4 regions of the Pantoea sp. YU22 genome follow, and region 1 is predicted to be linked to each of the others. Evidence: predicted binding sites of a transcription regulator. Region 1 holds the regulator's gene; each other region holds the start of a gene.
What was found. Region 1 encodes Fur, which represses iron uptake genes when iron is present. Its sites were predicted from a motif close to ATAATAATGAGAACNACTATCAA; they were not measured.

Region 1 (7,781 bases):
CGGCTGACAATAAAAAGCAAGCGGCGCAGGGCGACAAGTCGGTCTCATAGGGGGAAAGGACAAATGTTAGGTTACTTACAAAAGGTTGGCCGCGCGCTGATGGTGCCGGTAGCGACCCTGCCGGCGGCGGCAATATTGATGGGGGTCGGTTACTGGCTCGACCCGGACGCCTGGGGCGCAAGCAACGCGCTCGCCGCGCTGCTGATAAAGTCAGGCGCGGCGATTATTGAAAATATGTCAGTGCTGTTCGCTATCGGCGTGGCGTATGGTCTCTCAAAAGATAAAGACGGCGCGGCGGCGCTGACCGGCTTCGTCGGTTTCCTGGTCGTGACTACGCTCTGCTCGCCCGCAGCGGTGGCGATGATTCAGAAGATGCCGGTCGATCAGGTGCCTGCTGCGTTCGGCAAAATCAATAACCAGTTTGTCGGCATTCTGGTGGGCATCCTGTCGGCGGAGGTCTATAACCGCTTCAGCCATGTGGAGCTGCCTAAAGCGCTCTCTTTCTTCAGCGGTCGACGACTGGTGCCAATCCTCGTCTCTTTCCTGATGATTATCGTGGCGTTTATTCTGATGTACATCTGGCCGCTGATCTTTAACGGTCTGGTGAGCTTCGGCGAACATATCCAGAAGCTGGGTTCCGTCGGCGCGGGCGTCTACGCTTTCTTCAACCGTCTGCTTATCCCGGTCGGTCTGCATCACGCGCTGAACTCGGTATTCTGGTTCGACGTTGCAGGCATCAACGACATTCCTAAGTTCCTCGGCGGCGCGCAGTCTATCGCTAACGGCACCGGCATTGTCGGTATTACGGGACGCTATCAGGCGGGCTTCTTCCCGATTATGATGTTCGGCCTGCCCGGCGCGGCGCTGGCGATCTACCACTGCGCGCGTCCGGAAAACCGCGCGAAAGTAGGCGGCATTATGCTGGCCGCAGCCTTTGCGGCCTTCTTCACCGGCATTACCGAGCCGCTGGAGTTCTCCTTTATGTTCGTGGCGCCGGTGCTCTATGTCATCCACGCCGTGCTGACCGGTATCTCTGTCTTTATCGCCGCCAGCATGCACTGGATTGCCGGTTTCGGCTTTAGCGCCGGTCTGGTGGATATGGTGCTGTCGAGCCGCAACCCGCTGGCGACCCACTGGTGGATGCTGATCCCGCAGGGTATCGTCTTCTTTGTGCTCTACTATGTGGTGTTCCGCTTCACTATTCAGAAATTCAACCTGATGACGCCGGGCCGCGAGCTGGCGGTAGCAGGCGACGAAACGGACGGCTATGACGTCAACGTCGACAACACTGACAACGGCGAGAGCGCAACCGAATCGCTGGCGCGTCGCTATATCGGCGCAGTCGGCGGCTCCGACAACCTGACCGGCATTGACGCCTGCATCACCCGTCTGCGTCTGAACGTGAAAGACTCGTCACAGGTGAATGAATCGGTCGCCAAACATCTGGGCGCGTCAGGCGTTATTCGCCTGAACAAACAGAGCGTGCAGGTTATTGTCGGCACCCAGGCGGAAAGCATCGCCACCGCTATGAAAAAGGTGCTGACAAAAGGGCCAGTCGCATCGGCGGGCGGCGCGTCTACCGCCGCTGCGGCACCGGTAGTAAAACCGCAGGCGGCGTTGAATCGCGACAGTAAGGTGATTGCGACGCTGCTGGCGCCGGTAAGCGGCAACGTTGTCGCCCTTGACGCTGTGCCTGACGAAGCCTTCGCCAGCAAGGCGGTGGGTGAGGGACTGGCGATTAAACCGACGGGTAAAGTGGTGGTGGCGCCAGCCGCAGGTACGGTAGTGAAGATTTTCGACACCAATCATGCCTTCTGTCTGGAAACCAGCAGCGGCGTGGAGATTGTGGTGCATATGGGCCTCGATACCGTGGCGCTGGGTGGCAAAGGCTTTACCCGGCTGGTGGAAGAGGGCGCGATGGTGTCGGCGGGACAGCCGGTGCTGGAGATGGATCTCGATTTCCTGAACGCCAACGCGCGCTCGATGATCAGTCCGGTCGTGGTCAGCAACAGTGAGGATTTCGTCGGTCTGACGCTGCTGGCGACCGGCACGGTAGTGGCCGGAGAAACCCCGCTTTATGAGGTAAAAGGCTAAGCCCTTAACCGCGGCGACGTAAAAAAAAGCAGGCAGGAAGCAATTCCTGCCTTTTTTCGTTTTATCGCCTTAACAAACCGGTTGTTTCCCTTCGGCGCTTTGTGGATCATACTCCGTTACTTCGTGGTACAAACCACCCGCTATACGTATTGAGGATTGAGAGATGAGTGAGGCTGAAGCCCGCCCAACTAACTTTATTCGTCAGATCATTGACGAAGATTTGGCGAGCGGCAAGCACAACAGCGTGCATACCCGTTTCCCGCCTGAGCCTAATGGCTATCTGCATATTGGCCATGCAAAATCGATCTGCCTGAACTTCGGCATCGCTCAGGACTATCAGGGTCAGTGCAACCTGCGTTTCGACGATACCAACCCGGTTAAAGAAGATATGGAGTTCGTTGAATCCATCAAACGCGACGTGCGGTGGCTGGGCTTTGAGTGGAGTGGGGAGGTTCGCTATTCCTCTGATTACTTCGATCAGCTTTATCACTACGCGGTTGAACTGATCAATAAAGGCCTGGCCTATGTTGACGAACTGACGCCGGAAGAGATCCGCGAATATCGCGGCACCCTGACCGCGCCGGGTAAAAACAGCCCATACCGCGATCGCAGCGTAGAAGAGAACCTGGCGCTGTTCGAAAAAATGCGCAACGGCGAGTTTGCCGAGGGCAAAGCCTGCCTGCGCGCCAAAATCGATATGGCCTCCAGCTTTATCGTAATGCGCGATCCGGTGCTCTACCGCATTAAGTTTGCCGAGCATCATCAGACCGGCAAAAAGTGGTGCATCTATCCGATGTACGACTTTACCCACTGCATCTCCGATGCGCTGGAAAATATCACCCATTCGCTCTGTACGCTGGAGTTCCAGGATAACCGCCGTCTGTATGACTGGGTGCTGGACAACATCTCTATTCCGGTGCATCCGCGCCAGTATGAGTTCTCCCGCCTTAACCTCGAATATGCGGTGATGTCGAAACGTAAGCTGACGCAGCTGGTCAGCGAGAACGTGGTAGAAGGCTGGGACGATCCGCGCATGCTGACCGTGTCTGGTCTGCGCCGTCGCGGCTACACTGCCGCTTCGATCCGTGAGTTCTGCCGCCGTATTGGCGTAACCAAACAGGACAACGTGGTGGAGATGGCGTCGCTGGAGTCCTGCATTCGCGACGATTTGAACGAAAACGCGCCGCGCGCTATGGCGGTGCTCGATCCGCTGAAAGTGGTGATTGAAAACCTGCCGGCTGGGCATAATGAAATCATCACTATGCCGAACCATCCGAACAAGCCCGAAATGGGCACTCGCGATGTGCCTTTTGGCCGTGAGGTCTGGATCGACCGCGCTGACTTCCGCGAAGAAGCCAACAAGCAGTACAAGCGCCTGGTGCTGGGCAAAGAAGTTCGCCTGCGCAATGCTTATGTGATCCGCGCCGAACGCGTTGCTAAAGATGAAGAAGGCAATATCACCTGCATCTACTGCACCTGCGACGTCGATACCTTAAGCAAAGATCCGGCTGATGGCCGCAAGGTGAAAGGAGTAATCCACTGGGTCTCTGCGGATCACGCGCTGCCAGCGGAATTCCGACTCTACGATCGCCTGTTCAGCGTGCCGAATCCAGGCGCGGAAGAGGATTTCCTGACGACCATCAATCCGAACTCTTTAGAGATCCGTCAGGGATTCGTCGAGCCGGGCCTGCAGAATGCCAGCCCGGAAGCGCCTTATCAGTTTGAGCGCGAAGGCTATTTCTGCGCCGACAGCCGCTACTCACGTCCAAACCAGCTGGTGTTTAACCGCACCGTGGGTCTGCGTGATACCTGGGCGAAAATCGGCGATTAGATTTTTAAATCAACGTCATCATAAAATCATTAAAGGGCGAGCAATCGCCCTTTTTTATGACTGCAATCTGCACTTAGACGTTTTTTTGTGCTGTTGTAAATAATCAACTCTTGTCAGGCCGCGCTGGGAGTTATCTGAGTTAACAAAAATTAATCAGTTTCCAGCTGTGAATTTCGTTTTTTCAGGTAGGCTATTCGCTCTTAAAAGAGGCTATGCGGGCAATAAGAAGGAAAAATGATGACGGCTCTTGGTCAGGAAGCAAAACACAGCGTGGTGGTTTTACATCAGTTAATCGAACGTATATTTAACCAGCCTTCAGGTGGGGATGACACTTTCCATCTGCTGCTGTCGCATTTCCATCCCGATTTCCGCATGGTGACGCCGCAGGGCAGGCTGCTCGATCTGAACCAGACCGAAGAGCTGTTCCGCCAGCTGCAGGGACGACGAGAAGGAATGCGCATCGCGACCAGCGAGCACGCCGTCATCTCTCAGCAAAAAGATGAAATCACCATTCAGTACCGTGAACTGCAAATGATGAACGGCAGCGATCAGACGCGCATCTCGCTGGCGATTCTGGACTGCAGCACGTCCGTTCCCCGCTGGCGCTACCTGCACGAAACGCTGGTTGCCTGACGCCCATAAAAAAGCCGGTAGACATACCGGCTTTTAGAATGACTGCATAGCACATTTTTACTGGTCGTGGAGCGTTTCGTCTTCGCGGCAATCGCCCAGCGCACAGTGACCGTAGAGATAAAGACTGTGGTTAGTCAGCTTGATGCCGTGGCGAGTTGCGATATCCCGCTGGCGCGCTTCGATCGACTCATCGCTGAACTCGATCACTTTGCCACAGTCGAGGCAGATCAGATGATCGTGATGCTGCTGCTGGGTCAGTTCGAAAACCGATTTCCCGCCTTCAAAGTTGTGACGCGTCACAATGCCCGCATCGTCAAACTGGTTAAGTACACGATAAACGGTAGCCAGACCAATCTCTTCGCCCATATCGATCAGGCGTTTATAAAGATCTTCCGCGCTGACGTGATGGCACTGAGGTTCCTGAAGCACTTCCAGAATTTTAAGTCTGGGCAGCGTGACTTTCAGGCCAGCCTTCTTTAATGCGGTGTTGTTGTCAGTCATGCGGATATTGTCCTGTTACTTTGCTGGTTACTTGAGGCGCCTTGCCTTGAATGTCGTTCGGTGTCTGTTCTCATTTGCGTCTCATTATAGAGGTGAAGTATTGAAATGAAAACCGAGGGAAACGCCTGAGATCAACACGGGCTGTAAGAAGATACGTAACGGCACCGGGCGGAGAAATACAGGAGGTTCGTTATCATTTCGCTAACTTCATGACCTCGCGGGAGAAATAAGCAGATAACCGATGTGGGTATTGTACAGAATCGGAGATAAAAGTTAAAAAGCTGTAGCTATTATTTCTATAGGAAAAAACATTAACTCAATGTGAGCCAGCGCCCACATTGAGTATGTGGGTAATCAGGCTTCGATGATCGCCTGCAGCTGCAGTTCGTCATAGATCTGTTTAACCCAGGCGTCGACACGCTGGCTGGTGAGTTCCGGCTGACGATCTTCATCAATGGCCAGACCGAGGAAGTGTTTGTCGTCCGCCAGACCTTTAGAGGCTTCAAAGTGATAACCTTCGGTCGGCCAGTGACCCACGATCACCGCGCCGTTCGGCTCGATGATATCGCGAATGGTGCCCATCGCGTCGCAGAAATATTCTGCGTAGTCTTCCTGATCGCCGCAGCCGAAAAGCGCTACCAGCTTGCCGTTAAAATCGATCTCTTCCAGCGTCGGGAAGAAATCATCCCAGTCGCACTGCGCTTCGCCGTAGTACCAGGTTGGAATGCCCAGCAGCAGAATGTCGAACGCTTCCAGATCTTCTTTAGTACTCTTGGCAATGTCATGCACTTCCGCAACGTCTTTGCCCAGTTGTTTCTGGATCATTTTTGCAATGTTTTCGGTGTTGCCGGTATCGCTGCCAAAGAAGATGCCTACGATTGCCATGGGGTAAATAACCTCTTAAATCCTGATAATGAGATGCATGCGCAGAGCGCACAATTAAGCGAATGATAGCAGAGCGAGCAAACGGGCGGAACTTGAAAAGCCGCGCGATTTGCTTCTGCGTGCGCTTTGCGCGATTCAGTCCAGTTTGAGTTGCGCCAGCAGCATTTGTTCAATCAGTTCGCTGCGGCTGATGTTGCGCTGCTCAGCCAGCGTATTCAACGCATCCACGGCTTCGCTGGTCATTTTGAGTTCGACACGGCGCAGCCCGCGCACTTTGTCACGTTTCAGTTGATTGCGCTTATTGATGCGCAGCTGTTCATCACGCGATAGCGGACTGGTTTTCGGTCGACCGGGCCGACGCTCGTTTGCAAACAGATCCAGCGTGGTGCGGTCAGTGTGTTCTTTTGCCATGGCTTAGTAAAACTGAAGGCGCGAACAGGCGCGTTTATAACGAAATGGGCCATTGCCGCGACAAAAAATGAGCAGCGGCAAAATTTAGCGCGCCATCATACTCCAGCCGAAGAGATGACGCCAATGCTAAACCGCGAACGGCAAGCTTTTGCTTTTAAAGCGCAAAAAAGCGACGAACGCTGCGCAATACGGCATCAGGCTTCTCGGCGTGCACCCAGTGGCCAGCGCCGCTGATCACGTGCGCATGGGCCGCCGGAAACTGACGCAGCAGCGCGTCGCGGTAGTGATTGTCGAGATAGGGCGAGTCGCCGCCGCGAATAAAGAGCGCGGGATGGGGCCAGGCCGGCACCTCTTCCCAGCCAGTTATTGTAGCGTAATTATCCCATAGCGCCGGAACGTTGAAGCGCCACTCGCCATCCTGAAACGATTTAAGAAGGAACTGGATAACGCCGTCCTCTTTAATATGAGTGCGCATCACCTGCGCGGCCTCACTGCGCAGGCGCACGCCTGCGTCGCTCACTGCGCGGACGGCAGCGAAAATTTCGTCGTGGCGTCGTGTCTGGTAATCCACCGGCGCGATATCGATCAGCACCAGCTTCTCCAGCCGCTGCGGCGCCAGCGCGCTCATCGCCATGGCAATTTTACCGCCCATCGAGTGGCCGATAACGGCGACGCGATCGATATGGTGCGCGTCCAGCGTCTCGAACATATCCTGCGCCATGGCGCGATAGCTCATCTCTTCGGCGCGCGGCGAGAGGCCGTGGTTGCGTACATCCACCTGAATCAGCGGCCCTGCGTCTTTCAGGCCGCGCGCCAGCACGCCAAGGTTATCCAGGCTGCCGAACAGGCCGTGAATGAAGAGGATGGGTAAGGAGTCAGCGATTGATTGGTCAGTTTGCAGACGAGCATTTAAAATCATGGCAAAGTTCTTACGATGGGGACCTTGGGTTAGGTTATCATGCTTTTACCTTTCCAGGCGCGACGACACGACAGGCTTTAGGGCATATTCCGACTTTTGCCCTCTGAGCGTGCGAATGCTATCAGCCCGCCTGGTTTTAACTTTATAATCCTTATGTTAGAACCCGCCCGTCCAGCGAACAACCGAGCTTTGCAGCGGTGTTTTTCAGGCTGGCGTGGTTCTGTCACGAGTCAAAACCGTACGGAAAAAGATGAAAACGATCGAAGTTGACGAAGACCTCTACCGCTATATCGCCAGCCACACGCAACATATCGGCGAGAGCGCCTCTGACATTTTACGGCGGATGCTAAAATTTACTGCCGGTCAAAGCGCGCCTGCGGCGGCAGCGCCGTTAGCGGCGGGCGATACGGCGCAAAAAACGATTCAGCCGGTGCGTGCGGAAAACCGTCCGCAGGATCGGGTACGCGCCGTACGTGAACTGCTGCTGTCGGACGAATACGCCGAACA
Region 2 (7,781 bases), on a different contig from region 1:
GCCGTGGCGGAAGGGCGCGTGCCGCTGGTGCTGGAGCTGTTATCGCCCGCGCAGCGTCCGTTGCAGATAACCCGCGACCTGGCCGCCTTCTGGCGCGGCGCGTATCCGGAGGTGCAAAAAGAGATGAAAGGGCGCTATCCCCGACATCCCTGGCCCGACGATCCGGCCAGCGCCTTGCCCACAAGGCGCACCAAAAAATATTCCCCGCAAGGTTGAGCCAGCTGGATCGATTTCAGAGGGTTCCGCCATGCGGAAGAGGTAAAAGCCGCTAGAGTATCGGCGCAGCCAACGTAATGCCTGGAGAATGAAACCAATGTCTGGGAACGATCGCGAACCCATTGGGCGCAAAGGAAAACAGCCCAAGCCGCCGCGTAACGCTACGCGCCGGGGTCGCCGCAGGGATGAAGACGATTTTGATAATGATGATTTTGATGATGAGGTTGAGGAGAAAGCGCCTGTGCCGCGTAAAAGTAAAGGAAAGCGTCCGCCGCGCGGGAAGCGTCGCTGGTTAAGTTGGCTTATCAGGCTGTTCCTTGTGTTTGTGGTCGTCATGGCCGTCTGGGGTGTTTACCTCGACTCTGAGATCCGCGCCCGCATCGACGGAAAAGTGTGGCAGCTACCCGCGACCGTTTATGGCCGCATGGTCAGCCTGGAACCAGGCATGGCCTACAACAAAAAAGAGATGATTGCGCTGCTGGAAGGCACGCAGTATCGCGAGGTGTCGCGTATTACGCGTCCCGGCGAGTTCTCGGTAAAAGGCAACACCATCGATCTGCTGCGCCGTCCGTTTGATTTCCCGGACAGCAAAGAGGGTCAGGTGCACGCGCAAATGGTGTTCGACGGCGATGAGCTGGGCGAAATTAAAAATATCGATTCCGGTCGTGATTTTGGCTTCTTCCGCCTCGATCCGCGCCTGATCACCATGTTGCAGTCACCGAACGGCGAACAGCGCCTGTTTGTGCCGCGCGCCGGTTTCCCGGATCTGCTGGTCGACACGCTGATCGCCACCGAAGATCGTCATTTCTACGAGCATGACGGCATCAGCCCTTATTCTATCGGCCGCGCCTTCCTCGCCAATATCACCGCCGGGAAAGCGGTGCAGGGCGGCAGTACGCTGACGCAGCAGCTGGTGAAAAACCTGTTCCTGACCAACGAGCGCTCGCTGTGGCGTAAAGCGCGTGAAGCCTATATGGCGGTCATTATGGATGCGCGTTACAGCAAGGATCGCATTCTGGAGCTCTACCTGAACGAGGTCTATCTCGGCCAGGCGGGCAACGACCAGATCCGCGGCTTCCCGCTGGCGAGCCTCTACTATTTTGGCCGTCCGGTCGACGAGCTGAGCCTCGATCAGCAGGCGATGCTGGTGGGCATGGTGAAAGGCGCCTCGCTCTATAACCCGTGGCGTAATCCGAAACTGGCGCTGGAGCGACGCAATCTGGTGCTGCGTCTGCTGCAGCAGCAGAAGGTGATCGATCAGGAGCTGTACGACATGCTTTCAGCGCGTCCGCTCGGCGTACAGCCGAAGGGCGGCGTGATCACGCCGCAGCCCGCCTTTATGCAGATGGTGCGCAACGAGCTGCAGGCGAAGCTGGGCGATAAGGTGAAGGATCTCTCGGGCGTGAAGATCTTCACCACGCTCGATCCGGTATCGCAGGACGCAGCGGAAAAAGCGGTGCTTGACGGTATCCCGGCGCTGAAAAAACAGCGTGGCCTGAAAGATCTGGAAACCGCGATGGTGGTAGTCGACCGCTTCAGCGGCGAAGTGCGCGCCATGGTAGGCGGCGCGGATCCGCAGTTCGCTGGCTACAACCGCGCGCTGCAGGCGCGTCGCTCTATCGGCTCGCTGGCGAAACCGGCCACCTATCTGACCGCGCTCAGCCAGCCGAACACCTATCGTCTTAACAGCTGGATCGCCGATGAACCTATCGCGCTGAAACAGCCGAACGGCAGCGTCTGGAAACCGATGAACGACGATCGTCGCTTCAGCGGCAAGGTGATGCTGGTGGATGCGCTGACCAACTCCATGAACGTGCCGACGGTAAACCTCGGTATGACGCTGGGGCTGGACGCGGTGGTGGATACCTGGACCAAGCTGGGCGTGCCGAAAGATCAGCTTAACCCGGTGCCAGCGATGCTGCTCGGCGCGCTGAACCTGACGCCGATTGAAGTGGCGCAGGCGTTCCAGTCGATCGCCAGCGGCGGCAACCGCGCGCCGCTCTCGGCGGTGCGTTCCGTTATCGCGGAAGACGGCACCGTGCTCTATCAGAGCTTCCCGCAGGCGCAGCGCGTAGAGCCAGCGCAGGCTGCCTATCTGACGCTCTACACGATGCAGCAGGTAGCCGATCACGGTACGGCGCGGGCGCTGGGCGCGCGTTATCCCAAGGCGCATCTGGCAGGCAAAACCGGCACCACTAACGACCTGATCGACAGCTGGTTTGCTGGTGTTGACGGCAAAGAGGTCGCCATTACCTGGGTGGGCCGCGACAATAACCAGCCGAGCAAGCTGTACGGCGCAAGCGGCGCGATGCAGATCTATCGTCGCTACCTGGACAACCAGGCGCCAATGCCGCTGGTGCTGACGCCGCCGGAAGATGTCTCCATGATGAACATCGACTCAGCGGGTAATTTCGTCTGCGGCAACGGCAGCAGCACCTGGCGTTCGCTGCCGGTGTGGGCGCTCGATCCCGACGCGCTCTGCCAGCAACAGCAGCAGCTGTTCCAGCAGCAGCAGCAGCAGTTGCAGGAGCAGCAGAACCAGCAGCAAAATCAACAGCAGATGCAGCAGCAGCAACAACAGCCGCAGCAGCAGAAAGAGAGCGACGGCGTCGCTGGCTGGATTAAAGATATGTTCGGCGGTAACTAAAACGTCGGTTAAAAAGGGCGCTACGGCGCCCTTTTTTTGTGCCTGATCAATACTGCGCGAATGCCCGCCAGACGGCGCTGCGCGCGGGATTATCCCTTGCAGAGAAGTAAGAGTTTCGCCTAAAATCCATTCGGCATAATAATCATTCTCGTTTCCATTCGCCTGCCCACTATATTATTCAAGAGACACTATTATGAATGCGCGAACGACTTTTCCTTGTTACCTGCGCGGCGCGCTTGCTCGCCGTCCGCTGGCTTTGAGCATTGCCGTCATTTTGGGCTCAGTAAGCGCCTCCGCGCTGGCTGAGGAGACGCTGGTGGTTTCGTCGGATGCTGCCTCTGCCGCGGCGCAGGAGAGCGCATGGGGCCCGGCGCCGACCATCGCCGCCAGACAGAGCGCCACCGGCACCAAAACCGATACGCCGATTGAGAAAAACCCGCAGTCGGTTTCGGTGGTGACGCGCGAAGAGATGGAAAAGCGTCAGGTAACATCGGTAAAAGAGGCGTTCAATTACACGCCGGGCGTCCTGACCGGCAACCGCGGCAGCTCGCAGGTGATCGATGCGCTGTCGATTCGCGGCTTTAGCGAAACCAACACCAACCAGTATCTTGACGGCCTGAAGCTGCAGGGCGACAACTATTCCGAATTCGCTATCGATCCTTACTTCCTGGAGCGCGCCGAGCTGCTGCGCGGCCCGGTTTCAGTGCTCTACGGCAAGAGCAATCCCGGCGGCGTAGTGGCGCTGGTGAGCAAGCGTCCGACACAGGAAACGCTGCGCGAAGTGCAGTTCCAGATGGGCAGCGACAACCTTTTCTCTACCGGGTTCGATTTCGGCGGCTCGCTGGATGACGATGGCGTCTACAGCTACCGCCTGACCGGCCTTGCGCGCAGCGCCGACGCGCAGCAGGAGCGGAATAAAGAGAAACGCTACACCATTGCGCCCTCGTTCAGCTGGCGTCCGGACGAAAATACCCGCTTCGACCTGCTGACCTATTTCCAGAACGAGCCGGAAACCGGCTATTACGGCTGGCTGCCGCGTCAGGGCACGGTGGTGCCAATCAGACGCGCGGACGGCAGCGAATACAAGCTGCCGACTAATTTTGATGAAGGCGAAGAGAGCAACAAAATCTCGCGCAACACCAAAATGGTGGGTTACAACTTCGAGCACAGCTTCAACGAGACCTGGACGGTACGTCAGAACCTGCGCTACGCCGATCTGCGCACCGACTATCGCAGCATTTACGGCAACGGCTTTGATGCCGCTACCCAGACCATTACGCGTGGTTCGGCGGTCTCTGAGGAAGAGCTGAATCAGTTCGCCGTCGATACCCAGGCGCAGGCTAAATTCGCCACCGGCGCGCTGGACCATACGCTGCTGCTGGGCGTCGATTTCCAGCGCACGCGTAACGATATCAATGCGCAATTTGGCACCGCCAGCAGCCTGAACGCCGTTAACCCGCACTATGGCGATGAGAGCGTTACGCCGTTCGCTCCTTTCCAGCACCTTAATAAACAGCGTCAGACCGGCCTTTATGCGCAGGATCAGATGGCGTGGAACCGCTGGGTGCTGACGCTGGGCGGCCGCTACGATTACGCCATGGCGTCAGTATACGATCGCTATAACGGAACCTTCGATCGCCAGAACGATCAGGCCTTTACCTGGCGCGGCGGCCTGAACTATGTGTTCGATAACGGTATCGCGCCCTACTTCAGCTACAGCGAAGCCTTTATTCCCAACTCTGGTTCTACCTACGCAGGTCAGGCCTTTGATCCTTCACGCGCAAAACAGTATGAAGCGGGCGTGAAATATGTGCCGAAAGATCGCCCGATCACAATGACCGCTGCGGTTTATCAGCTGACCAAAACTAAAAATCTGACGGCCGATCCCGACACGGTAAACCATCCGAACGGCAGCGTGCAGAGCGGCGAAATTCGCTCGCGCGGCGTAGAGCTGGAGGCGAAAGCGGCAGTTAACGCTAATATCGACCTGACGGCTGCCTACACCTACACCGACGCGGAATATACCCACGATACGCAGCTGAAAGGCCGCACGCCGGTGCAGGTGCCAAAGCATATGGCGTCGCTGTGGGCGGATTATACCTTCCATGAGACCGCGCTCTCCGGCGTCACTGTCGGTGCAGGCGTGCGTTACGTCGGCGAAAGCAAAGGCCTTTACAGTAGCGGTACGCAAAACAACCAGAACTTCGATGTCGCTGGCTACACCACGGTCGATGCGACGCTGAAATATGATCTGGGTCGTTTCGGTCTGCCGGGCTCGTCAGTGGGCGTCAACGTGAAAAACCTGTTTGACCGCGACTATGTGGCCAGCTGTTACCGCGACTACGCCTGCTACTGGGGCGCAGAGCGACAAATCATCGGCACCGCCACTTTCCGTTTCTGATGCAACCGGGCGCCGCGGCGCCCGTTTAACCTGGGATGACCATGCAGCCTCCGCACGACGCAGCCACTTTTACGCTGGATAATGTCAGCTTTCACGTGCCCGGCCGCACGCTGCTGCATCCGCTCTCATTAACCTTTCCGCCTGGCAAAGTCACCGCGCTTATCGGCCATAACGGCTCCGGCAAATCCACGCTGTTAAAAATGCTGGGACGACACCAGACCGCCAGCGAGGGACGCGTACTGCTCAACGGTACGCCGGTCGAAGCCTGGAACAGTAAAGCCTTTGCGCGCGAGGTCGCCTATCTGCCGCAGCAGCTGCCCGCCGCCGAAGGCATGACGGTGCGCGAGCTGGTGGCGATTGGCCGCTACCCGTGGCATGGCGCGCTGGGCCGTTTTCGCCAGGAAGATCGCGTTCGGGTGGAGGAGGCGATCGCGCAGGTCGGGCTGAAGCCGCTCGCTGCTCGCCTGGTGGACAGCCTCTCCGGCGGCGAGCGTCAGCGCGCCTGGCTGGCGATGCTGGTGGCGCAGAACAGCCGCTGTCTGCTGCTGGATGAACCGACGTCGGCGCTGGATATCGCCCATCAGGTCGAGGTGCTGGCGCTGATCCAGCGTCTCAGCCGCGAACGCGGCCTGACGGTCATCGCCGTACTGCACGATATCAACATGGCCGCGCGCTACTGCGACCATCTGGTCGCGCTGCGCGGCGGCAAAATTATCGCTGAAGGCGCGCCGGAGGCCATTATGCAGCCCGACGTGCTGGGCGCGATTTACGGTATTCCTATGGGCATTCTGCCGCATCCCCAGGGCGGGGCGGCGGTTAGTTTTGTCTACTGAGGGGTTGAGCATGGAGATCACGCGTCGTCGTCTGCTGGCGGCACTGGCTGTCTCGCCCTGGCTGAGCGCCTTGCCGCTGCGCGCCGCGACCCTGCCTGAGCAGCGCATTATTGCGCTGGAGTGGCTGCCGACCGAACTGCTGCTGGCACTCGGCGTCGCGCCGCTGGCCGTTGCTGATACCCGCAACTACAACGTCTGGGTCGGCCAGCCGCCGCTGCCGCCGCATACGGTGGACGTAGGGCTGCGCACCGAACCCAATCTGGAGCTGATGACTCAGCTGCAGCCGTCGCTAATCCTCTGTTCAAACGGCTACGGACCGTCGCCGGAAAAACTCCAGCGCATCGCGCCGATCATGGGCTTCGATCTTAACCGCGGCGACGGCAAACCGCTCTCTGCCGCGCGCGATTCGCTGCGCGCGCTGGCGGCGCGTATCGGTCGTGAAGCGGAGGCGGAGGCGCATCTGCAGCAGCTGGATCAAGCGCTGGCCGCCGCGCGTCAGCGGCTTGCGTCCCATGCGAAGCGCCCGGTGTTGCTGATGTCGCTGATGAACAGCCGTCATGCGCTGGTCTTCGGCAAAAACAGCCTGTTTCTGGAAGTGATGGAGCAGCTTGGACTGACCAACGCGTGGCAGGGCGAAACCAACTTCTGGGGCAGTGCGGTCACGGGCATCGAACGGCTGGCGTATTTGCGTGACGCAGAGGCCATCTGCTTCGATCATGATAACGACGGCGATATGGCGCAGCTCGGGCGCAGCCCGCTGTGGCAGGCGCTGCCGTTTGTTCGTGCCGGACGCTTTCAGCGGGTTCCGGCGGTGTGGTACTACGGCGCGACGCTGTCGGCGCTGCATTTTGTTCGCGTGCTGGAACGCGCGCTGGAGACGCGCTGATGCGCCATCGTTATTTTCCTGCCGCGCTGCTGAGTCTGCTGTTTGTGCTGGCGCTGCTGCTGAGCATTATTAATCTGCGCGCGGCGCTGCCGTCGGCGCAATGGTCGCAGGGTCTGCTGTCGCCGGATCAGAACAACATCGAGCAGATGCTGTTTCACTATAGCCTGCTGCCGCGGCTCGGTCTGGCGCTGCTGGTCGGCGCCGGGCTGGGGCTGGCGGGGCTGCTGTTTCAGCAGGCGCTGCGCAACCCGCTGGCGGAGCCGACGACGCTGGGCGTCTCGTCCGGTGCGCAGCTCGGTATTACCGTCGCCACGCTGTGGCAGCTGCCGGGCGGCGCGGCGACGTCGCAGCTGGCGGCGCTGATCGGCGCGCTGGCGGTGGGCGCGGTGGTGTTCGGCGTCGCCTGGGGCAAACGGCTGTCGCCGGTCACGCTGATCCTCTCCGGGCTGGTGCTGAGCCTCTACAGCGGCGCGGTGAACCAGATCTTCGCCATATTCAATCACGACCAGCTGCAGAATATGTTCCTGTGGAGTACCGGCACGCTGAACCAGATGGGCTGGGAGAACGTCAGTCTGCTCTGGCCGCGTCTGCTGCTCGCCTTTGTGCTGGCGCTGGCGCTGCTGCGTCCGCTGACGCTGATGGGGCTGGATGACGGCGTAGCGAAGAACCTCGGCCTGGCGCTGGCAATGGCGCGCGTCGGCACGCTGGCGCTGGCGATCCTGCTCAGCGCGCAGCTGGTGAGCGTGGCGGGCATTATCGGCTTTATCGGTCTGTTCGCGCCGCTGCTGGCGAAGCTGC
Region 3 (7,781 bases), on a different contig from region 1:
GCCGTCGCCAGATCGCCGCCCATGCTCAGGCTGTTGAGCGAGCGCGACAGCAGCAGCGCAATCAGCACGCCCACAGCCACAGCCGGATACGTCACGCGCAGTACGGCAACGCTGCGAATATCCAGCGAGCCGCTGTGCCAGAAGCGCAGATGATCATAAATATCGGGGTTCAGGAGAGAAAGGCCGGAGGTCAGCCCTTCCAGCACCGCGCCCAGCGCCACGCCCGCCAGGGTCAGGCGCACAGGATTGACACGACCGCCGCCGAGCGCGCCGGTCAGCGCCACCAGCAGCGACGCCAGCAGCGCGCCGCTAAAGGCGAAGCCGAGCCAGTCGGCGGGCGAATCCGCGCCAAACAGAGCGATGCCGAGCACCACGGCGAAACCTGCGCCCGCATTAACGCCCAGGATGCCGGGATCGGCGAGCGGGTTACGCGTCAGGCTCTGCATCAGCGCGCCCGCCAGCCCCAGCGCGCAACCCGCCATTAAACCTGCGAGAGTACGCGGCAGGCGCGCTTCGCGCACAATTATGCAGTCGGCGCTGTCGCAGCGGGTGGTCAGGGCAAGATAAACATCATGGATGGCGATCGATTTGGCGCCGAGCATCAGGCTGAGCGCGAGCAAGAGCAACAGCAGCATCCCTGAGGCGGCTATTGCGGTGAGTTGGCGCATAACGTTCCGAACCTTCACTGTTCACTGACGCGTCTGGCGCATCAATTTGATAATGATACTTGTTATCGTTATTACTCGTATTTTGTATGTTACCATGATTCTCCTCGACCATAACGAGGAAAACCGCAGCAAAAGGCACAGAAATGACCAAACCCTCCCATCTGATCGACCTCAGCCTGTTGAAGACCCACCCCGCTTTTCGCGCGGTTTTTATCGCCCGCTTTATCTCTATTGTCGCGCTCGGCATGCTGGCCATTGCCGTTCCGGTGCAAATTCAGCAGCTGACCCGCTCTCCTGCGCTGGTCGGGCTGGCGGTCACCCTGGCGGGCGCAGGCATGTTTATCGGGCTGTTGACCGGCGGCGTGCTGGCGGATCGCTATGAACGCAAGCGTCTGATCCTGATGGCGCGCTCCACCTGCGGCCTCGGCTTCGTGGCGCTGGCCATTAACGCTTCGCTGCCGACGCCTTCGGTCAGCGCGGTTTTCCTGCTGGGTTTATGGGACGGTTTTTTCGGCGCGCTCGGCGTCACCGCGCTGCTGGCGGCGACCCCGGCGCTGGTGGGACGCGAAAATCTGATGCAGGCGGGCGCCATTACCATGCTGACGGTACGCTTCGGCGCGATCCTCTCGCCCGCCATCGGTGGCGTGGTGCTGGCGCACGGCGGCGCGGCATGGAACTACGCGCTCGCCGCCTTCGGTACGCTGCTCACCGTGTTAACCCTGCTCAGGCTGCCCGTGATGCCGCCGCCGCCCCAGCAGCGCGAGCATCCGCTCAGGGCGCTTGCCAGCGGCGTGCAGTTTCTTTTCGCCGCGCCGGTGGTCGGTATGGCTGCGCTGATCGGCGCGCTGGTAACGCTGGCGAGCGCGGTGCGCGTGCTCTATCCGGCGCTGGCGCCGCACTGGCAAGTCAGTCTCGATGAGCTGGGCCTGATGTATGCCGCCGTGCCGCTCGGCGCGGCGCTGGGCGCATTGACCAGCGGACGCCTGACGCAGTCGCCGCAGCCTGGGAGATTGATCCTGGGCAGCGCCATCGCCGCCTTTCTCGCGCTTGGGCTGTTTAGCCTGATGCCGCTGTTCGCGCTCAGCCTGGCGTGTCTGGCGGCGTTCGGCTACTTCAGCGCCATTAACAGCCTGGTGCAATACACGCTGATCCAGTCGCTGACGCCTGATGCGCTGCTGGGGCGCATCAATAGCCTCTGGACGGCGCAGAATGTTACCGGCGATGCAGTCGGCGCGGCGCTGATCGGCGCGATGGGGACATGGCTGCTGCCGCAGCAGGCCGCCGCGCTTTTCGGTTTCGGCGCGGCGCTGCTGGGGTTAGCGATGTGGATCCTGATGGCGAGGCTACGACGCTATCAGCCGCCAGCGTCGACGCTGGCGGACGAGGCGTTATGACTTAACGAACAGCTGCTCCAGACGCGCCAGCAGATGGCTGGCGCTGTAGTAGTCAAGACGGAAAGTATCCGCGCCCAGCGCATAAACCTGCCGCTGTTTCACCGCTGCGGTCTGCGCCAGGAAAGGGTTTTGCATCAGCTGCTGCGCGGTCTGATCTTCTGCGGCGAACAGCAGGAAGCTATTGCCGTTCAGGCCGCTGGCGACATTTTCGCCAGAGAGCTGAATAATATCTTTGCGCTGGCCCATGCTGTGCATCTGCTGCAGGTTGGCGGGCGGCACGGCGAGCGTAAAGCCGAGCTGCTCCAGCAGCTTGCCCTGCGCCGATTCGCTGGTCCAGAGGTTCACCGCGCGGCCATCGCCGTTAAATACCATCGCGGAAACGGGCTGCGGCGGCAGCGTGATTTTCTGCTTCAGCGCCGCCTCCTGCTCATCAAACGCCTTAACGCGCGCCGCCGCATCAGCTTCGTGGCCGGTCGCTTCGCCAAGCAGCGTCACCAGCTGCTGCCAGCTTTTGTCGTCATAGTTCACCACCAGCGTCGGCGCAATGGCCGAGAACTGATCCACCAGCTTAATGGCGGAATCGTTGCCGGTGGCGCTGACGATAATCAGGTCCGGCGCTTCGGCGGCCACTGCTTCGGCGCTGGGTTCGCCGATATAGAGGCGCTTAACGTTTTTACGCTTCGCTACGTCGCCCCACTGACGAAAAAAACCCTGATCGTCGGCCAGACGGCTGCCTGGAGCGGTTGCGCCGCTGGCGATTACCGGCGCGTCGATCGCCAGCAGCGAGCCGGTCAGCGTCATGCTGGTCGAGACGATACGCTGCGGCGCTTTTGGCAGCGTCACGCTGCCGTGGGCGCTTTGCAGCGTGCGCGGCCAGCCGCCGTCGGCCCGCGCGTCCGGGTTAGCCAGCAACGTGACGAAAAGCAGCGCGGCCACCGTCATAAAAGTCCGCTTAAACATAAGATTCAGTCCACCTTTTACTGTAAGACAAAGCCCTGCCACCTTTCTGAAACACGCTGAGATCGCGCGCTGAACGCCGCGAATTTATTGACACTCCGGCCCAATCAACGTAGGTTACAGAACCACAATACAAATGATAATCATTATTAATTATCTTATCATTTATAGGTGAAAATTATGGTTGAAACGTTGACGTTTGGAAATCCCCAGCTTCAGGATTTCTCCGCGCTGTGTCGGGGTTTTATCTTCACATCTCCGTGGCGCAGTATCGCTACGCAAGGCTGCTACACCACCGTCACCACCCCGGTGACCGATGGCGATGCGCTAAACGGCGATTTTCAACAGCAGTTGCGCCGCCACTTCGCCGCGGCAAAAAAACAGGGTATTGCCCATCCGATCCTGGTCGGCGCTATCCCTTTCGACGTCACGCAGCCCGCCGCGCTGTTTATTCCTGAATCGCATCAGACCTTTGACCGCGCCGATTTACAAGGTGCGCTGACGGCGGTTCAGGCGCCGCTGCCGCAGGTGCGTCGCCGCGCCGCCGTGCCGGAGCACGATGCTTTTACCGCGATGGTGGCGCAGGCCGTTACGGCCACGCAGCGCGGCGAGCTGGATAAAGTGGTGCTGTCGCGCCTGATGGATATCGTGACGGAACAGCCGGTGGATATCGCCGCACTGATGCAGCGCATCGTGGCGCAAAACCCTGACAGCTATCACTTTCACCTGCCGCTGCCGCAGGGCGGCTCGCTGGTCGGCGCCAGCCCGGAGCTGATGCTGCGCAAAGAGGGGCGCGATTTCAGCTCCTGTCCGCTCGCCGGATCTGCGCGTCGCGACGCCGTCGCAGCGCGCGACCGGGCCGCCGGCGACGCTCTGATGCAGTCGGCGAAAGATCGCCACGAGCATAAGCTGGTGACAGATGCGATGCGTGAGGTGCTGCAGCCGCGCAGCCGCCTGCTCTCGGTTCCCGCCACCCCTTCTCTGCTGACGACCGCCACGCTGTGGCATCTGGCGACGCAGATCGACGGCGAAGCGCTCGACGAACAGGAGAACGCGCTGTCGCTCGCCTGTCTGCTGCATCCGACACCAGCCCTGAGCGGCTTCCCGCATCAGCGCGCGCAGCAGCTGATCCAGACGCTGGAGCCGTTTGACCGTCGGCTGTTCGGCGGAATCGTTGGCTGGTGCGACGATCAGGGCAACGGCGAATGGGTCGTGACCATCCGCTGCGGCACCGTACAGGGCGCGCGGGTGCGCCTGTTCGCTGGCGCGGGCATCGTGGCGGATTCGCAACCGGAATCAGAATGGCGCGAGACCGGTGTCAAGCTCGACACCATGCTGCGCGCTTTTGGACTGCAATAAAGGAAATACCATGTCGATCCCCTACCACCGCTGGCCAGACGATCTGGCGGCGCGCTACCGCGAGAAAGGTTACTGGCTGGATGTGCCGATGACCGATATCCTGGAGCGTCATAAAAACAGCGACGCCATCGCCATTATCGAGGGCGATCTGCAGCTGAGCTACCGTCAGCTGGCGCAGCGCAGCGACAACCTGGCTGCCGCGCTACAGCGCCGCGGGTTGAAAAACGGCGATACCGCGCTGGTGCAGCTCGGCAATGTCGCCGACTTCTACGTCACCGTTTTCGCCCTGTTTAAGCTGGGCGTCGTGTCGGTCTATGCGCTGTTCAGCCACCAGCGCACCGAGCTGCAGGCCTACGCCGCGCAGATCGAACCCGCGCTGCTGATCGCCGATCGTCGCCATGCGCTGTTCGCCGACGATAGCTTTATCGACGCGCTGTGCGCCGCCCAGCCCTCGCTGCGGCAGGTGATCCTGCGCAATGACAGCCAGCCGGAAAATACCCTGGAAGCGCTGATGGCCGAAGCGGCGGGCGACTACCGGCCAACGCCGACCGCCGCCGACGACGTGGCTCTTTTCCAGCTCTCCGGCGGCAGCACCGGAACGCCAAAGCTTATCCCGCGTACTCATAATGACTACTACTACAGCATTCGCGCCAGCGACGAGATCTGCGCAGTCACGGCCGAAACGCGTTACCTGATCGCCCTGCCCGCGCCGCATAACTTTGCAATGAGTTCGCCCGGCTCGCTGGGCGTCTTCTATGCGGGCGGCCAGGTGATTCTGGCCGAAGATCCCAGCGCGACGAACTGCTTCCTGCTGATCGAAAAGCATCAGGTGACCGACACCGGCCTGGTGCCGCCCGCCGTCAGCCTCTGGCTGCAGGCGATCAATGAGTGGGGCAGCAATAAGGCGCTGGCATCTTTGCAGCGTATGCAGGTCGGCGGAGCGAAGCTGAGCGAAACCATCGCGGCGCGTATTCAGAGCGAGATCGGCTGCAGGCTGCAGCAGGTGTTCGGCATGGCTGAAGGCCTGGTGAACTACACCCGCTTCGATGACGACGAGAAAACCATACTCACCACGCAGGGCCGTCCGATTTCACCGGACGATGAGGTCTGGGTGGCAGACGAAAACGGCAATCCGCTGCCAACCGGCGCTATCGGCCGACTGATGACGCGTGGCCCCTATACCTTTCGCGGCTATTACAAAAGCCCGGAGCACAACGCGGCCAGCTTCGACGCCGAGGGTTTTTACTGCTCGGGCGATCTGATCGAGATTAACCCGCAGGGCTACATCACCGTACAGGGCCGTGAAAAAGATCAGATCAACCGCGGCGGCGAAAAGATCGCCGCAGAGGAGATTGAAAACCTCCTGCAGCGCCATGCCGATGTGATCCATGCGGCGCTGGTGTCGATGCAGGACGAGCTGATGGGCGAAAAGAGCTGCGCCTTTATCGTTTCCCGTCAGCCGATCAAACCGGTGGTGCTGCGACGCCACCTGCGCGAACTGGGCGTCGCCGACTATAAATTGCCCGACCGTATTACCTGCGTGGATGAACTGCCGCTGACGCCCGTCGGCAAAGTAGACAAGAAACGCCTGCGCCAACAGCTTGCCGCTCAGCAAGCACAAGCCTGACCTGTTCCGGAGATTTTATGGCTATTCCAAAACTGACCTCATATCCGCTGCCCACTGCCGCTGAACTGCCCGCCAACAAGGTGACATGGACGCTGGAGCCGCAGCGCGCCGCGCTGCTTATTCATGATATGCAGGCCTATTTCCTTAACTTCTGGGGCGAAAACAGCCCGCTGGTTAATCAGGTGGTGGAGAACATCGCCCGCCTGCGCGCCTGGTGCAAGGCGCAGGGCATTCCGGTGTTCTATACCGCGCAGCCCAACCAGCAGAGCGATGAAGATCGCGCGCTGCTCAACGATATGTGGGGGCCGGGCCTGAACAAACATCCGGATCAGCAGAAGATCGTGGATGCGCTGGCGCCCGATGCGGACGATCAGGTGCTGACCAAGTGGCGTTACAGCGCCTTTGTACGCTCGCCGCTGGAGTCGATCCTGCAGGAGATGGGTCGCGACCAGCTGATCATCACCGGCGTTTATGCGCACATCGGCTGTCTCACTACTGCCACCGACGCCTTTATGCGTAATATTCAGCCCTTTATGGTGGCGGATGCGCTGGCTGACTTTAGCCGCGAAGAGCATATGATGGCGCTGACCTATACCGCCGGACGCAGCGGCAAAGTGGTGATGACCGCCGATCTGATATCGCTGCCGCTCAGCAAAGACGATCTGCGCGCGTTGATCCTGCCGCTGCTGGAGGATGATGACGTGCCGGAAGATAGCGAGAACCTGATCGACTACGGTCTGGATTCCGTACGCATGATGGCGCTGGCGGCGCGCTGGCGTCAGGTGCACGGCGATATCGACTTCGTCAGCCTGGCGAAGAACCCCACCATCGACGGCTGGTGGACGCTGCTGTCGCGGGAGCCTGCGCAATGAGCCAGCACTTCGACTTCAGCGGGAAAATCGTCTGGGTAACCGGCGCAGGCCAGGGCATCGGCTATCACACCGCGCTCGCTTTCCATGCGGCGGGCGCGCAGGTTCAGGGCTTCGACCTGCGCTTTCATGACCATGAATACCCTTTCGCCTGCCACAGGCTGGACGTTGCGGACCCGGAGCAGGTGAAAGCGACGTGCCAGCCTCTGCTGGCGCAGCAGCCGCGGCTCGACGTGCTGGTGAACGGCGCAGGCATCCTGCGCATCGGCGCGACCGACGAAATTTCATTTGAAGATTTCCAGGCCTGTCTGGCGGTCAATGTCGGCGGCGCCTTTAATATGTTTCAGCAGACGCTGCCGCGCTTTCGCCAGCAGCGGGCGGGTGCGATCGTCACTATCGCCTCTAACTCGGCGCACGCGCCGCGTATCGGTATGTCAGCTTACGGCGCGTCGAAAGCCGCGCTGCGCAGTCTCGCCCTGACGGTGGGCCTGGAGATGGCGCCTTATGGTGTCCGGTGCAATATCGTCTCGCCCGGTTCGACCGATACCGAGATGCAGCGCAGCCTGTGGCATACGCCGACCGCCGAACAGGAGATGATCGACGGCTTCCCGGATCAATATAAGCTCGGGATCCCGCTGCGTAAGATCGCCAGACCGCAGGAGATCGCCCATAACGTGCTGTTCCTCGCCTCGGACCTCGCCAGCCATGTCGTGCTGCAAGATATCGTGGTCGACGGCGGCGCGACGCTGGGAGCCTGACCGATGGCGATCTGGAAACGCGAAACCGATCTCGACGCGCTGAACGCTATCGGCGAGAACTCACTGGTGGCACATATCGGCATCCGCTTTACCGCGATTGGCGACGATTATCTGGAAGCGGTGATGCCGGTTGACGCGCGCACTCATCA
Region 4 (7,781 bases), on a different contig from region 1:
ACTTCGGTAGTGTCGGTCGCGGCGATATTATCTTCAAAATAGAGCGAGCTGAGAGTCGCGCTGTTGGTGCTGCTGCGATCCGCCGCGTTGCCGCTGACGCTGCCGATAGTGACCCCCGACGAATTGGTGCCCTGCATTGATGCGGGATCGTTGAGCTTGTCATGATTCCACTCCGCGCCCAGCGTCACCGTCTGTTCGCGTAGCCAGTCGAGCGGGAAGTTAATTTCCGCGTTGCCGCGATAGCTCTCCAGTCGACTGGTGTCGAAGGTGTTGCTGTTGATCATCCCTTCGACGCTGCCTGTGGTTCCCTCTTTGAGACGCGTATTGTTGGTTTTTTCATAGTTAAAGGTCAGCTTTGACTGGCCCCAGTCCCAGATGCCGTTATGCGCCAGGCCGTAAGACTGGCGGTAAAGCCGGTTGGTTTCGCTGCCGACCAGCGATTCCACCAGCCCATTGGCGCTGTTATTGCCGTTGCTGTTTTGCGTATCGCCCGCGTAGATATTGCCCTGGCGGCTGTAGCCCCAGGAGAAATCAAGCATCTGCTCTGGATTGATTTTCCAGGAGAGTACCGTGTTGATATCTTTATTGCGCACGCCTTCGCGGCCCGCTGCATAGGAGCCGTTTTGTGCAGTATTGATATCCCAGTCGTCGGCGTCGGTTTTATTAATATTGCCATACATACGCATGGTCAGCGCGTCGCCCGCCAGCGGCCCGCTCAGGCTGAAGTTGGCGCGCTTAGTCGCCCCCTCTTTGCTGTCTTCCGGCTGGTTGGTAAAGAGCGAGAATGAACCGTGCCAGTCGGTGGTTGGTCGTTTGGTGATGATATTCACCACGCCGCCCGCCGCGCCGGAGCCGTAGCGCGCCGCCGCCGGGCCGCGGATGACCTCAATACGCTCTACCATCTCTGCTGGCACCCAGTTGGTATCGCCGCGCGTGTCGCGCTCGCCGCGCCAGCTGTAGCGTATGGAGTTGCGCGACGAGACCGGCACGCCGTCTACCATGATCAGCGTATTTTCCGGCCCCATGCCGCGGATATCGATCTGGCGGTTATTGCCGCGGCTGCCGCTGGCGCTGTTGCCGGTCAGGTTGACGCCGGGCATTTTACGGATGATGTCGGAGAGATCGTTAACCGGCGGGCTTTTTTTAATATCTTCCGCAGTAATAGTAGACACGCCGGGCTGCTGCTTCAGCTTTTGCTCAGCGGTGACCAGCATCGCCTCATCATCCGCCAGTGCTTCTGTCTCTTCTGCGGCGCTGACGCCCGTGGCGCTCAGCAGACCGGCAATCAGCAGGGCGCCGGGACGCTTTCTGACATTGAAGGTTACATTCACTTAATCTTTCTCCCTGATATGTTTATCAATGTAAGCAAATGCGCATGATAATGAGAATGATTATCATTGTATAGATGGTGAAAGCATCTTTACATTTCTGCACAGTAGGTTAATTAGCAAACAGGAAAAATTTCAGTCCAGAACGAGACGCGTTGTGCCGCCCGCGAGGGGATAAAAAGAGGGGGAGTGTCGATGGAGCAGCAGAGAGAGCTTTTTAGCTAACACATCGGTAACCAGGCAGGCTGAACCCATTAAATCACATGCGCGCGTTCAGGAAAGGAACAGTCTCGCTTCCCGCGAATGCGACCATACATGCGAAGAGGCGCATCGCCGAAGGGGGGGAAGAAAGCCGGGAAAAGCGCAGGGTTCATCTGTCCGGCGTGCAGGCGGTGGTCAGCGCCACCGCCTTTACGCCGTCTGAAGGCTGAATACGCGGCGCTACAGCCTGGCGATTAACGTCTGCGCCAGGTGGCGAAGATCTTCATCGTCGCGTAACTCGCTGCTGGCCAGCAGTGGATGCTGGTCGACCAGCGCCGCGCGCAGTTTGCCCGCGACATCCACCGGCGTCGCCAGTGACTGCTGGCGGGTGCGTCGCTGGCGCAACACTTCGCCGCCGCTGAGGAACAGCGTGACCTCATGGAAGCGCAGCGCAGGGTTAATCGCGTCCGGCGGCGCACTCTCATCAGGCTGGCGCGTGACCTTCGCCGCCAGTGCCATAATTTGTGGATTGACCTCGCCTTCGGCAAAGTCCGCCATGCGCAGGTCGCCATAAATCAGCATGGCGGCAATGACATACTCCAGGCTAAAGCGCGCCTCAATGCCGTTTTTCGGCTGCCGCACCGAGGCGGCAATATCGCCGCCTGGTGGAAATGCGACGGTAATGCGATCGATGGCGCTAAGCAGTTCAGCCGCAGAGCCAGTCCAGCGCTGGCGGATCTCGCGCGTCGCCTCCGCTGCGCTGTGCGTACCGGCGCAGGTGGCGAAGGGCTTGAACTCCAGGCCTGGCGCCGCGATACGCCAGGGCGCGCCCCAGCCCTCAGTGAGCTTTTCTCTTTGGGCCTGGTTGCTGCTTCCCAGCGAGATAAAAGCCTCCAGTACGCCTTCTGTCTGCCCGTCGAACCCCGCCAGCGCCAGCTGTGCGGCGCGCACCGCGCGCTCTGCCGCGAAGCCTGCGTGCAACGGCTTCACCGCTGAGCCAAACTGCGCGCGCAGCCCGCTCGCCTCGGTGGCGGCGATGCCGAGCAGCACCGCACACTGGCGCGCATCCGCGCCGGTAAAGCGCGCCAGTGCGGCGGCGGCGGCCAGGGTGCCGAGCGAAGCGGTATTGTGATAGCCGAGCGTATAGTGCTGTTGCGTCATTGCCAGGCCCAGCCGACCGGCCATCTCCACGCCGGTGATATAAGCATCCAGAAAACGCGCCACGTCAAAGCTGTCGCTTTCCGCCGCCCACGCCAGCAGCGCTGGCAGGATAACCACGCTGGGATGACCGCGGAAATCGGCGTGAAAATCGTCGTAGTCGAGCGCGTGTCCGGCATAGCCGAGCAGCAGGGCGCGCGATGCCGGTCCGCTGTCGCGGTAGAGCCCCTGCAACAGCGGCAAACCGCTGTCCGGCACCTGCCGGTTAAGCACCGGCCAGCTTACGGCGAGAAAATCCTGTACCCCTAGACGCGCGTGCTGACGGGCGGAGGTATCGGCTGGCGCCAGACGAATAAGCTGGCTGAGCTGCCCGGTCAGGCTCATAGCCTTGCCGCCGGATAACGGAAAAAGCGCATCACTGTCTCCCTGGGAATAAGCAGAACTCAGAGGGTAGCAACAAAGGCGCAGATGGCTATATCTGAAATATCACTAAGCTTATGCAAATTTGTGAATAAGGGGAGCCAGTTATAAGGTTGCCTGAATAAACGGTTGTCGTACTATGTCTTACCGATACGCGTGAAACGCAACGTCGCTAACATTCTGTTAAAGCGGGTTTTTTAGCCAGCAACTCGATACGTCGTGTTAGCCTTCGCCTTACCGCCCGCCTGAGCGGTCGGCAGACAATGGCAGCCACGGCTTTTTCTCATTGCGGGCATATCGTCAGCGTGCTGGCTGGACGGGCAAATGCTATGCACGCTACTCTGGCACCTGCGGGTTCGTCCTTTATAGCGCTGACGAACCGGGCGCGGCGCAGGTAAAGCGCTTATCGCCACCGATCATTTTTATCGACGCCCAAAGAGGGCGCTTATCGCAATCAGGGAAACAATATGGACAGTTCATCTGCAAAAAATCGTCTGCGTCTTGGTCTTTTCGTTCAGCCGGTAGGGCATCACGTCAGCGGCTGGCGCCTGACCGAAGAGCTGGGCGCACCCACTGATATCGACTGGCTGATCCGCCTGGCGCAGAAAGCGGAGGCGGGTCGTTTCGATCTGTTTTTCGTCGGCGATGCGCTGGCAACCAGTATGTATCGACTGCCGTCCACCATGGCGCGTCTTGAACCGCTCACCATGCTGTCGGCGGTCGCGGTGAACACCCGGCGTATCGGCCTGGCCGCTACCGCATCGACCACCTTCAGCGATCCCTTTACCATGGCGCGCACTTTCTCCTCTCTCGATCATATCAGCCGTGGCCGTGCCGCCTGGAACGTGGTGACTTCTTTCTCTGCCGACGTAGCGAAAAACTTCAGCCGCGATGATATGCCGAACCACGCCGAGCGCTATGCGCGGGCGCGCGAGTTTCTGCAGGTCACGAACAAGCTGTGGGAAGGCTGGGAAGAGGGCGCAGTACAGCCGGATCCGGCGTCGGGACAATACTTTGTTAACGACAAGATTAACCCGATCAACCATGTCGGCGAACATTTCCAGGTGCAGGGGCCGCTGAATATCACGCGTTCACCGCAGGGTCGTCCGGTGATCATCGAGGCAGGCTCCTCCGCCGACGGGCAGAAGCTCGCCGCCGAAACTGCTGAAGTGGTCTTTACCGCTGCCGCCAGCCTGGAAGAGGCGCAGGCCTTTTATCAGTCGCAGAAAGCGCAGATCGAAGCGGCGGGCCGTAATCCGGAGCATGTGGTGATTATGCCGGGCGTGATGCCGATTGTCGGCCGCACGCGCGAGGAAGCGAAAGCGCTGTGGAAAAAGCTGAATACGCTGGTGGATATCGACAACGGGCTGAAACAGCTCTCGCTGCGCTTTGGCATGGATCTTTCTACCTACCCGCTGGATGGCCCGGTGCCGGAAGTGCCGCTGGGCGAAGGCAACCAGAGCCGCGTGAAGCTTATGACCGATATGGCGAAGCGCGAGAACCTGACGCTGCGCGAGCTGGCGGCTATCGCGGCGGGATCGCGCGGGCATCGGGTTATCGTCGGCACCGCGGAAGATATCGCCGACGACTTCCAGCTCTGGCTGGAGCAGGGCGGCGCGGACGGCTTCAATATTATGCCAGCCATCATGCCGGAGCAGCTGGATCTGTTTGTGGAGCTGGTTATTCCAGAACTGCGTCGTCGCGGCCTGTTCCCAACGGAGTATGCCTACGCCACGCTGCGTGAAAACCTCGGCCTGCCGACGGTCTGATGGTTGAGACGCTTTACCGCCGTCGGGCGGCGGGGCGTAAAAAGCGGTAAAAAAAGGCGCTGAATATCAGCGCCTTTTTTATCAGATCAGGAACTCGTCCAGCGAGCCACCTGCATCCAGCACTTTTTTAATCGGCGAAGGCGTGCGGCCCTGACCGGTCCAGAATTTGGTTTCGCCGGTTTCATCCGTGAACTTATATTTAGCCGGACGCGGCGCGCGTTTCGCTTTTGGTTTACTTTCGCTCTGCGCCAGATCGGCCAGGTCGGAAATATCAATGCCGTCTTTCATCAGCATCTCTTTATACAACGCCAGTTTTTCCGCTTTTTCTTTTTGCGCGGCTTGCTCAGCATTCACTTCTTCACGGCGTTCAGCGACAACGACAGAGAACTTTTCGAGCATTTCGTTTAACACGTCGAGCTCAATTTCTCGTGCCTGAACGCGCAGCGTACGAAGATTATTCAATGCTTTCAGCGCATCACTCATGGATATAACCCTTAACGAATCAAAATATGTAAAGCGCGCAGTTTACGGTAAAAAAATGATAAAGGAAATAAGCTGAAGCACAGATATAGCCGGTAAAAGAAAAGAGCAGTTGCTCACCCGTCTGGGTTAATGCGTTAGCATAAAAAAACAAGACCAAATATAAAACAGCCTGTCGGCCAGCAGGTACTGAATAGCATGAGCGTCTGCAAAATGGCCGTGATAATGCCATAAAGCAGGGCGCTTCTTTTATCTTTCATCTGTTATCTGGTTGAAAAAATGGCATTTGTACAGCTCAGGCCATTATATCGTCGGTGATATTTTACGCTTCACTTATTCAACAGCGCCTCAGGAATAAGCGGCAGAGGGTTATATGCTTGTTAAACAGTGGGCCTTTTCGCAGCGTTATCGTTGATGTTTGAAATATTCCCAGGGCGGGAAAGTCAGGGGGTAAATATCGTGGCGCAGCGGTAGTGACGCGCGAAACCATCACGGCAGCTAAATTAGCGTAAGTCGTTCCACTATCGGTGAATATGAAATAAATTTTCTCTGTCAGGCAGAAGCCTGTTGCTATATTAGTCAGTGTTTAATCATGGAATTAAATGCGCTGTCTCTCTCTTATTCCCGACTGCAGGCGCGGAAATAGCGCTGTTATAGCGGAAGTGTCAGAAAAGAGTAGAGCGGCTTAAGGTGACTATGTGTTCAGATAAATACCGACCCTTAGCCTGAGCGGCAGCGTTAATGCATGCCGCCCGGTTGTGCCACAACCTGTGCGCTTTCCGGTAACTTCCAGTTCTCCCGCGTTTTACAGCCTTCACTCCTGATTAAACCCCTTAATTATCAGTGGCTTTAATGCCCTGCCGCGCTATGGGCATTTTGCAGCATTTTTTAACAATTGCTTGCAATGATAAAGGCAATGCGTATATTTCTCATTTGCTTTATTACAGGATCACGTCAGTACAACGTCTTACAGCCGGACAGGCCCTGTGCTCCGGCAACCAGTGGCAGCCACACCTAATAATGATAAAGAGGAACAGCGATGTCTTTTGATGTTCACCGCGTCAGGGAACTGTGCGAGGGCGGTTGCGCCAGCGCCATGAAACACCCTCTGCAACGCTCGCTGCTGGCCATGCTGATCGCCGCCAGCGTCGCGCAAAGCGCTCAGGCCGCCGATACGGCCGCCCCGGACGAGCAGACGCTTAACGTAGACGCCAGCGTCAGCAGCACCGGACAGCAGGCCGCCCAGGATTACAGTGTGCCGATCACCCGCGCGGGCACCAAAATGGCGTTGACCGCACGCGATATTCCGCAGTCGGTTACCGTGGTCAGCAAGCAGCGCATGGAAGATCAGCAGCTTCAGTCGCTGAATGACGTGCTGCATACCACCACGGCGATTACCGGCGTGAGTAGCGATATGGATCGCACGACTTACTACGCTCGCGGTTTTCCTATCGACAATTTTATGGTCGACGGCATCCCGACCACCTTCGCCTCGCGCTGGAATCTCGGCGATGCCCAGTCCGATATGGCGCTTTATGAGCGTGTGGAAGTGGTGCGCGGCGCAACCGGTTTGCTGACCGGGCCGGGCAACCCCTCCGCCGCCGTCAATATGGTGCGGAAACATGCTGACAGCAAAACATTCACCGGCAGCGTCTCTGCTACCTATGGCAACTGGGGTAAACAGCGCTATGTCGCCGATCTCTCTACCCCGCTAAACAGCGACGGCAGCGTGCGCGGTCGTCTGGTCGCTGGCTATGATGACAAGAACAGCTTTATCGAACGCTACGGCGCGCAGAAGCAGTTTGTCTATGGCGTAGTGGACGCGGACCTGACTGATTCCGCGACCCTTTCCGTAGGTTATGAGTTCTCGCAGGTCAATACTGACTCGCCGATGTGGAGCGGCACGCCGCGCTGGTACACCGACGGCACGCAAATCCATTCCCGTCGCGGCTATAACACTGCGCCGGAGTGGGCCTACAACGATAAAGAGAACAAGAAACTCTTCGTTAATCTCAAGCAGACGTTCGACAACGGCTGGGACTTTACGCTGAACGGCACGCATAACGAGATGTTCCTCGACAGTAAGCAGCTCTATCTTGACGGCTACTTTGATAAAACCAGCGGCCTCGGCGTTTCGCAATATGCAAACTATCCGGTGGTGGGCGGAACCGGCTATAACACCGGCAAGCGCAAAGTCGATGCGGTCGACGCCTTCGCCAGCGGCCCCTATGAGCTGCTGGGCCGTCAACATGAGATGATGCTGGGCGTTAACTACAGTCGTCAGCAGAATAAGTATTACAGCGCCTGGGCCAATATCTCGGCGGACGAGCTGGGCGATTACAATACCTTTAACGGCGATTTCCCGGAAACCAGCTGGGGCTCGCGCGCGCTGACCGACGACAGCACCACGGTCCGCCAGAAATCG

Region 2: a site for Fur is predicted at 2,999-3,021, ahead of fhuA (ferrichrome porin FhuA). Genes of this name have one in related genera too.
Region 3: a site for Fur is predicted at 3,150-3,172, ahead of EKL29_RS05875 (isochorismate synthase). Genes of this name have one in related genera too.
Region 4: a site for Fur is predicted at 1,376-1,398, ahead of EKL29_RS11445 (TonB-dependent siderophore receptor). Genes of this name have one in related genera too.

The regions. Positions count from the first base shown of each region.
Region 1 covers NZ_RYDU01000001.1:6,939-14,719, forward strand. Annotated here, with positions in the region: gene nagE (N-acetylglucosamine-specific PTS transporter subunit IIBC) at 64-2,094, shown strand; gene glnS (glutamine--tRNA ligase) at 2,258-3,925, shown strand; gene EKL29_RS00065 (hypothetical protein) at 4,163-4,558, shown strand; gene fur (ferric iron uptake transcriptional regulator) at 4,616-5,059, opposite strand; gene fldA (flavodoxin FldA) at 5,414-5,944, opposite strand; gene ybfE (LexA regulated protein) at 6,080-6,355, opposite strand; gene ybfF (esterase) at 6,510-7,274, opposite strand; gene seqA (replication initiation negative regulator SeqA) at 7,525-7,781, shown strand, end outside.
Region 2 covers NZ_RYDU01000002.1:23,077-30,857, reverse strand. Annotated here, with positions in the region: gene hrpB (ATP-dependent helicase HrpB) at 1-216, shown strand, start outside; gene mrcB (bifunctional glycosyl transferase/transpeptidase) at 314-2,863, shown strand; gene fhuA (ferrichrome porin FhuA) at 3,057-5,264, shown strand; gene fhuC (Fe3+-hydroxamate ABC transporter ATP-binding protein FhuC) at 5,300-6,097, shown strand; gene fhuD (Fe(3+)-hydroxamate ABC transporter substrate-binding protein FhuD) at 6,108-6,983, shown strand; gene fhuB (Fe(3+)-hydroxamate ABC transporter permease FhuB) at 6,983-7,781, shown strand, end outside.
Region 3 covers NZ_RYDU01000002.1:305,554-313,334, forward strand. Annotated here, with positions in the region: gene fepD (Fe(3+)-siderophore ABC transporter permease) at 1-668, opposite strand, end outside; gene entS (enterobactin transporter EntS) at 812-2,062, shown strand; gene fepB (Fe2+-enterobactin ABC transporter substrate-binding protein) at 2,057-3,004, opposite strand; gene EKL29_RS05875 (isochorismate synthase) at 3,200-4,378, shown strand; gene EKL29_RS05880 ((2,3-dihydroxybenzoyl)adenylate synthase) at 4,389-6,005, shown strand; gene EKL29_RS05885 (isochorismatase) at 6,023-6,877, shown strand; gene dhbA (2,3-dihydro-2,3-dihydroxybenzoate dehydrogenase) at 6,874-7,632, shown strand; gene EKL29_RS05895 (hotdog fold thioesterase) at 7,636-7,781, shown strand, end outside.
Region 4 covers NZ_RYDU01000006.1:180,738-188,518, reverse strand. Annotated here, with positions in the region: gene EKL29_RS11445 (TonB-dependent siderophore receptor) at 1-1,331, opposite strand, end outside; gene EKL29_RS11440 (MmgE/PrpD family protein) at 1,770-3,071, opposite strand; gene EKL29_RS11435 (LLM class flavin-dependent oxidoreductase) at 3,575-4,876, shown strand; gene EKL29_RS11430 (H-NS family nucleoid-associated regulatory protein) at 4,958-5,359, opposite strand; gene fhuE (ferric-rhodotorulic acid/ferric-coprogen receptor FhuE) at 6,453-7,781, shown strand, end outside.